2 linked regions of the Anaerobacillus sp. CMMVII genome follow. Each later gene encodes a partner of the first gene's protein in a complex. Links are inferred from orthologs where the notes say so. Each region holds a gene or a part of one and is shown on either strand. Other genes may lie near its edges.

What was found.
Region 2: holB (region 1) and holA share a complex: the UniProt entries of both Bacillus subtilis proteins name them as parts of the DNA clamp loading complex. The link is inferred for Anaerobacillus sp. CMMVII from one-to-one orthologs.

Annotation. Positions count from the first base shown.
Region 1 is NZ_JACEHK010000001.1:58,648-62,358, reverse strand. The notes cover bases 890-3,711. They hold holB (DNA polymerase III subunit delta'), read right to left. Parts: upstream 2,883-3,711; coding sequence 1,896-2,882; downstream 890-1,895. Other genes in these bases: tmk (dTMP kinase), read right to left, coding at 3,428-3,711; H1D32_RS00265 (cyclic-di-AMP receptor), read right to left, coding at 2,894-3,223; H1D32_RS00275 (PSP1 domain-containing protein), read right to left, coding at 1,056-1,889; yabA (DNA replication initiation control protein YabA), read right to left, coding at 890-1,048. In the rest of the region: H1D32_RS00285 (tRNA1(Val) (adenine(37)-N6)-methyltransferase), read right to left, coding at 1-299; more of yabA, read right to left, coding at 698-889. UniProt on the Bacillus subtilis protein: DNA polymerase III is a complex, multichain enzyme responsible for most of the replicative synthesis in bacteria.
Region 2 is NZ_JACEHK010000015.1:491,722-495,499, forward strand. The notes cover bases 190-3,078. They hold holA (DNA polymerase III subunit delta), read left to right. Parts: upstream 190-1,067; coding sequence 1,068-2,090; downstream 2,091-3,078. Other genes in these bases: H1D32_RS19635 (DNA internalization-related competence protein ComEC/Rec2), read left to right, coding at 190-265; H1D32_RS19640 (YqzM family protein), read right to left, coding at 337-468; rpsT (30S ribosomal protein S20), read right to left, coding at 2,411-2,677; gpr (GPR endopeptidase), read left to right, coding at 2,844-3,078. Outside these bases: more of H1D32_RS19635, read left to right, coding at 1-189; more of gpr, read left to right, coding at 3,079-3,778. UniProt on the Bacillus subtilis protein: Part of the beta sliding clamp loading complex, which hydrolyzes ATP to load the beta clamp onto primed DNA to form the DNA replication pre-initiation complex.

The sequences.
Region 1 (3,711 bases):
ATAAATTGAAGTTGTTCTTGTCGTTTATTTAATTCGGAACTACGAATGGCCATCTGATAAAGTCGGTCTTGGATCTCTACGCCAACTATTTCTGCCTTGCTCCGCTCACTTAACAAGAGTGGGATTACACCATTCCCAGTACAGAGATCAACAATTTTTCCTTTTTGAATTGGTACATAACAAAACTTCGCTAAAAGCACTGCATCCATTGAAAAAGAAAATACATTGGGACTTTGGATTATTTTTAACTTTTCGTTTGGTAAGTAATCAACCCGTTCATCATGCTCTATCTTCACCATAAAATATCCTCTCGAGTTGCTGTAATAAAATTGATTATATCAAATGAATACTAACCGTTTCCAGGACGTTTAATTTTCAATTTTCTATGTTACTTCATGGCTGTTTCGTAAACTTTGTGGATTTTAGGTCTTCTTTTGAGAATAAATAAGCTTTTTGGGACAAATTTATTTGTCCCAATGGCTTATTTATTCTCAAAAGCTTCACGCAAGGCGTGAAGAACCAAGCATTCGCTTGGGTACGACCTAAAAGCTAATAGCAACAATCTGATAGAAAAGAGCCTACTTCAAAAAACAAATTATATATAGCATATTGCTAAAGTCACACCTTGCCAAAGGATTAGAGAGTAATTAAAAATATGAAACATAAAAAGAGATAGACCAAAGAGGTCCACCTCCAACTATTTTTTATTTAAGAACGACAAGCAAAATAAACAGTCTCCTTCTTTACGGATACTTCCGTAATGAAGATTACAAATGTGAAATCCTTCTTGATAAAGTCGAGCTAGGTTATCATAACCTTCTCCTATATCAATTTTTTCATCTTCTACTTTTTTTACCTTTACTTCTTCTTCCTCTTGTTCAGATGCTTTTTCGATCCGAGAACGTAGATGGTCATTTTCAATCTTAAGATGTTGATTCTCTTCTAAGAGGAGGGCTAAATGCTCTTTTAACTCCCCTAATTCACGATAAAGGCCACCTATTTTTTCTTCCATAAGACTTACTCGTGAAAAGACCCCTTTTTTATCCACGTTAACTTTACACCTCAATATTTGTGGTATGAGTAGGTAATACTCCTTCTTTCATTAGCTCATCTAATGTATATTCCATAATACGTGCATCGACAAGCTCAACCTGTACTAGCTTTTCCAAAATATTTAAACCAATGACACGACCTTTTCCATGTGCTGTTACAATTGATTTTCCGATATCAGGAAGCTCTTGCTTGGCAGATTCATAATTATCATTTTCATATTTTAAACAGCACATTAGTCTGCCGCAAAGACCAGAGATTTTTGTTGGATTTAAAGACAGGCTTTGATCTTTCGCCATTTTAATAGACACTGGCTCAAAGTCACCGAGGAAAGATGAGCAACATAAGATTCGACCACATGGTCCAATTCCACCTAACATTTTCGCTTCATCTCTAACACCGATTTGTCTAAGCTCTATTCTTGTCCTAAAAATTGCAGCTAAATCCTTCACTAGCTCACGAAAATCAATCCTACCATCAGCTGTAAAATAGAATAGTACTTTATTTCGATCAAACGTGTATTCTACGTCTACAAGCTTCATATCAAGGTTATGCTCGTGTATTTTCGCTAAGCAAGTTTCAAATGCTTCTTTCGCTGCAGCCTTATTTTCTTCGACCGTTGTCCGATCCTTTTCATTAGCGACACGGACCACCTTTTTTAGAGGAAATACAACGTCTTGATCGCCAACAACTTTTCTTCCTATGACAACCTTACCAAACTCAATTCCTCGAGCAGTTTCAACGATTACTAGCTCACCTTTTTGTACATCTATATCTTCAGGGGAGAAATAATATATTTTTCCCGCTTTTTTAAATCTAACACCCACTACCTGATGCACTATACACTATCCCTCCTGTAACCTCAGCATTAATTGTTCCATTAAGAGTTGAGGATTTACGTTTGCATTTAGACGTCTCTTCGCTTCTAGAATATCAGCCATATGCTGACTAACTTTTCGCTGTGAGCTCTTTAATGCATGTCGTTCTAATTTATCGATCTGATCAACAAAGATTAGTTGATCGTCAGTTGCTAATAAGGTCCGGAGTACATCACGGTACCAAAGTAACAGTATATCTAATCCCATATTTAATTGGTTTTTCTCTTTAAAATGGGGTAACCAACTTTCTTGCAAAGTGAGCATGACCTGATGTGGTCTTGTGCACACTTCTTCCCCTAATTGTATCACTATGCCTCTAGCTTGTGCAATCCAATCATCATGGTAAAGTTGGTAAGCTTCATCCAAATCATTAGTTAACTGACCTAATAGCTTGGAAATTGGCTTTGGTATACCATCCTTTTCAAGATTCTCCATCAATTGTAATGGTGTCAGTGGGACAAATGAAATAATTTGCGTCCTAGATAAAATTGTACGTAAGATCCGATGCACCTCGACTGTAGTTAATACTGCTATTGATTGCCCATCTGGCTCCTCTAAAAATTTTAATAGTCCATTTGCAGCACTAGTTGTCATCTTTTCAGCATCTTCAATAATATAAAACTTCCGTACCGATTCCATACCACGATACGAAAACTCTTTTTTTAATTGGCGAATTTGTTCTATCTTTATCGTTTGTCCGTCTGGTTGGATAATATGAACATCTGGATGATTACCAGAAGCAATTCTCTTACAGTCAGAACAAACCTCACATGGTTCAAATTGATCTTTTTTCTCGCAAAAGAATGTTTTTGCCAGCTGCAACGCTACTTCACGCTTTCCGGTTCCCTTTGGACCATCGAATAAATAAGCATGTGATAAGCGCTCTTTACGAATACTATTTGTAATTATTTTTACTACTTTTCCTTGTGTTTCAGATAACTTTCTCCAAGTCATTTTAACCGCACCTAAAACCTCTCAAATTGATCTACAGGTACTACAAATACTGTAGCACCACCTACTTTAACATTCACTGGATATGGAATATACGAATCAGCATTTCCACCCATTGGGGAAATCGGCGCAACTAATTGATCTCTATTCTTACAATTATCCTTAATAATGTCTAAGACAGCATTAACATTTTGATCTTCTGTACCAATAATAAACGTTGTATTTCCAGCTTTTAAAAATCCACCGGTACTTGCAAGTTTCGTAGCTTTGAAATTACCTTTTACAAGAGCGTTTGCTAAGTTATTACTATCTTTATCTTGAACAACTGCTACAACAAGTTTCATCCTTTTTACCCCCTATAATAGTAATATCTATCCTTTAGTCTTTTAAGCTTTATTTATCCTATTATAACAGATGTCCTATAAAGAACCTATCTATGTAATTTTGATTATTAGAAAAATTGAATTATAGACAAAATTGGCTTAGGAATAATTAAAGGTTCCATACTTATAAAAAACCTTCAACAATCTGAAGGTTTTTTTCGATGATTAAACTTGCTTTAAATATTCGGTTATTTTTGCCGTTGTCTCGGCAACGACTTCTTCTAACGGTCTATCTGCATTAATTTTCACTATTCTTTCTGGAAACATCGTTAATAGCTTTAAATAACCGTTTCGTACATTATAATGAAAATCTAAATTTTCTTTATCAAGTCGGTTTATTTCGCGGTCTTTATTTTTTGCAATTCTCGCTAATCCCTTTTCTGGCTCAATATCAAAGTAAAACGTGAGCTTTGGCATGCAGTTTTCAATTGCAAAGTTATTAATGACCA
Region 2 (3,778 bases), on another replicon or contig:
TAATTTCAGTGTTGATGTTTTAAAAGTAGGGCATCACGGGAGTAATACCTCAACGACGAGTGAATTGTTAGACAGGACTAAGCCAAGTGTTGCATTGATATCAGTGGGGAAAAATAATCTGTATGGTCACCCCCATCCAGAAACACTTGCCAGACTCGAAAATCAGAGAATGATGATTTTTAGAACCGATCAACATGGGGCAATCCGCTATGTATTTAAAGGAAACGGCGGAGGGAGTTTTGAAACTGTCATTGAAGTACCTTAATAAAGAGAAGAGGCTGACTTTGAAGGTCGTAAGGTTACGATCCTTTAGTCAGCCTCTTCACCCTGTAAAAATTAGACAAATAAGTCAATAACTACTGCAACAGCAAATACTGTGGCAAAAAATCCGAATGATACAACGAAACCTACTGCAGAATCTACTGCATCATTACGGTTGCTTTGGACTTCCTTTTCAAATTGGTTCATTGGACATCCCTCCTAATACAGTTTTTAGTATAAGCGAAAAATGATAAAAAATCTACATTTGTAACATTTTCTATATGTTTATGTGGGTAACTACCTAAAAAGTTTTGGACAGTCTTTTTAAAAGGCTGTTTTCGTAAATTTTGTTACTTTTAGAAAGAAGCGTTTTAAAATAATATGTTGTGAGTAATTTCAATCAGGCTATAACAATCTATAGGTAGTTGCGATCGGTTTAACGCAACCTCATATCGAACATTTTATTGTAATTATTGCATTTTAGGAATTAGCAATACTGTGAAATGTTGTCACCTATAGAATGAAACCGCATAGGATATGATATCTAATAAACGAGAAAAAACATCATTGATTATCGTCATCAGGAGGTATCCTAGGCACCTCTAGCTGACGTTTATCATAAATGGAGGGATTAACAATTCGGTTAATTCCTCTTTTGTTTTGTTAAGAGAAAATTTTAACTAGCTAAAAGTCCGTACGAGTAAGTTCAGGGACTAAGATGTTCACATTTTACTTGTACTAACTTAATTTCTATGTATAAAATTGTAATAACTAACATTTACATTAAAAGAAAGGGTATCAGAAAAATGAGCTTTTTACAAGTGCAAAAAAACATCAAAAAAGGCCAGTTGTCCCCTGTGTATTTGCTTTATGGTACAGAGACCTTTTTAATTGAGGAAACGATTCAGAAGCTCCTTACTAAAGTTCTAACAGAAGATCAATATGATTTCAACCTGTCTACATATGAGTTAAAGGAAACGCCAATTTCTGTTGCTATTGAGGAAGCCTTAACAATACCTTTTATGGGAACACATCGAGTCGTAATCGTTAAGGATCCACATTTTTTAACTGGAAAGGATCAATCAAAGGTTGAGCATGATTTAAAGGCTTTTGAGAATTATTTGGTAAATCCGATTCCCGAAACAATTTTTATTATTGTTGCTCCATATGAAAAACTTGATGAACGAAAAAAAATCGTTAAACTGTTAAAAAAAGAAGCAGAAGTCCTTGAAGCTGTTCCATTTTCTGAACAGGAGATGGAGAAGTGGCTTGATAGTCGTGTGAAAAAATATCATGTTGAAATAACCAAACCCGGTAAAGAGAAACTCATTCAACTACTTGGGAATAGCTTAATTATGATTGCCGGGGAAATTGAAAAACTTGCTCTATATGCTGGAGAAGGTGGAGTTATTGATGAATTAACTGTTCAACAATTAGTTTCGAAAACAACGGAGCAGGATGTTTTTTCCTTAGTAGATCATGTCGTCCATCGGAGAAAGCAAGCAGCTCTTCAAGTTTTTTATGATTTAATAAAACAGAAGGAAGAACCAATAAAGATACTATCTTTACTGGCACGTCAGTTTCGAATTTTATATCAAGTCAAGGAACTCTCAAGTCGAGGTTATTCTCAGCAAAACATTGCAGGTACTTTAAAGCTGCATCCTTATGTCGTTAAATTAGCAAACCAACAAGCGAATTTGTTTGATGAAAAAAATTTATTGCGATTTATTGATGAACTAGCTGAAACTGACTACAAAATCAAAACAGGTAAAATGGATAAACAACTTGCGTTAGAACTGTTTATCATAAGGGTATTAGGTGGGGAATAATTCCGTATTTCTAAAAACTACAAAAGAATATTTTTACTAAAGGCTCTTTTCTAAAACATTGCTCCTGCGGTTACTCGTCGCACAAAAAAACATGTTGCTTTTTAACCTAAAAAAATTGGAAAGATTCCTTAGATGAAGATATCACCCAATAAATTGAGTAAGAAAAGAGCACTACTTACTAAATAAGTAGTGAAATCTTAGTATTTACTTAAGCAACAAACTTTGCGAAAATAGCCTTACTAAAAAAGGGCTGACTGTTGTCAGGTTCCTCTAATGAGGAGCTTGACAACAGTAGCCCTTTTTTCATTTTCATATAATTATTATGCTGAAAGCTCGTTTAATTTCTTCGCTAGGCGAGATTTTTGACGAGATGCCGCATTTTTATGAATTAAACCTTTTGTTGCAGCTTTATCAAGCTTTTTGGTTGCAACCAAGAACGCTTTTTTAGCTTCTTCAACTTCGTTGCCTTCTACCTTAGCTTCGAAAGTTTTGATAGCTGTACGAAGTGCAGATTTAACTGAAGCATTTTGAGCACGACGTTTTTCACTTGTTTTTACGCGTTTGATAGCTGATTTAATATTTGGCATTCCTTTCACCTCCTTGATGCAACCGGATAAATTGCGAATATATAAGTACAACACATTGCATTGTAACAAAACTCTGGACTAATTGCAATAGGGGATTGAAAAGGAGAATAGCATAAAACTATACAGGGAACAATTTGTATAGAAAAAGTTATGAGGGGTGCTTATTATGTCTAAGGAAATTAATCTTGAGCAATATAACGTTCGAACTGATTTAGCTCTTGAGGCTCACGAGTTAGTCCAAGAAAGAGAAGCTAGAGGTCAATCAGAGCAAAAGCAAACAATCAATGGAGTTATTGTTAAAGAACGTGAAGAAGAGGGAGTACATATAACAACAGTTGATATTACTGAAGAAGGTGCCCAAAGGTTAGGGAAAAAACCAGGAAGTTATTTAACATTTGAGATTCAGGGCATCCGTAATAAAGATACTGAATTACAAGAAAAAGTTGAACGTGTTTTTGCAAAGGAATTTAATCAATTTTTAAAACAATTAGGGATTAGCAAGGATGCAAGTTGTTTAGTCGTTGGGTTAGGGAATTGGAATGTTACACCGGATGCCCTAGGTCCGATCGCGGTAGAAAATTTATTAATAACAAAACATATTTTCGAACTGCAACCAGAACAAATATCAGACGGCTTCCGTCCTGTAAGTGCTCTTACTCCAGGTGTCATGGGGATCACTGGTATTGAAACGAGCGATATCATCCATGGAGTAATTGAAAAAACGAAGCCCGATTTCGTCATTGCAATTGATGCCCTAGCGGCAAGATCTATTGAAAGAGTAAATACAACGATTCAAGTATCTGATTCCGGAATACATCCTGGATCTGGGGTTGGAAATAAGCGTAAGGAACTTAGTAAAGAAACTCTAGGTATTCCTGTTATAGCAGTGGGAATTCCAACGGTAGTTGATGCCGTTTCGATTACTAGCGATACAATTGACTTTGTTCTTAAACATTTTGGCAGAGAGATGCGAGAAGGAAAGAAACCATCTCGTTCCTTAACCCCTGCTGGGATGACGTTTGGTGAAAAGCGAGTTCTTACAGACGAGGATCTTCCTGAACTTGAAACTAGACAAAATATCATGGGAATGATTGGTGGTTT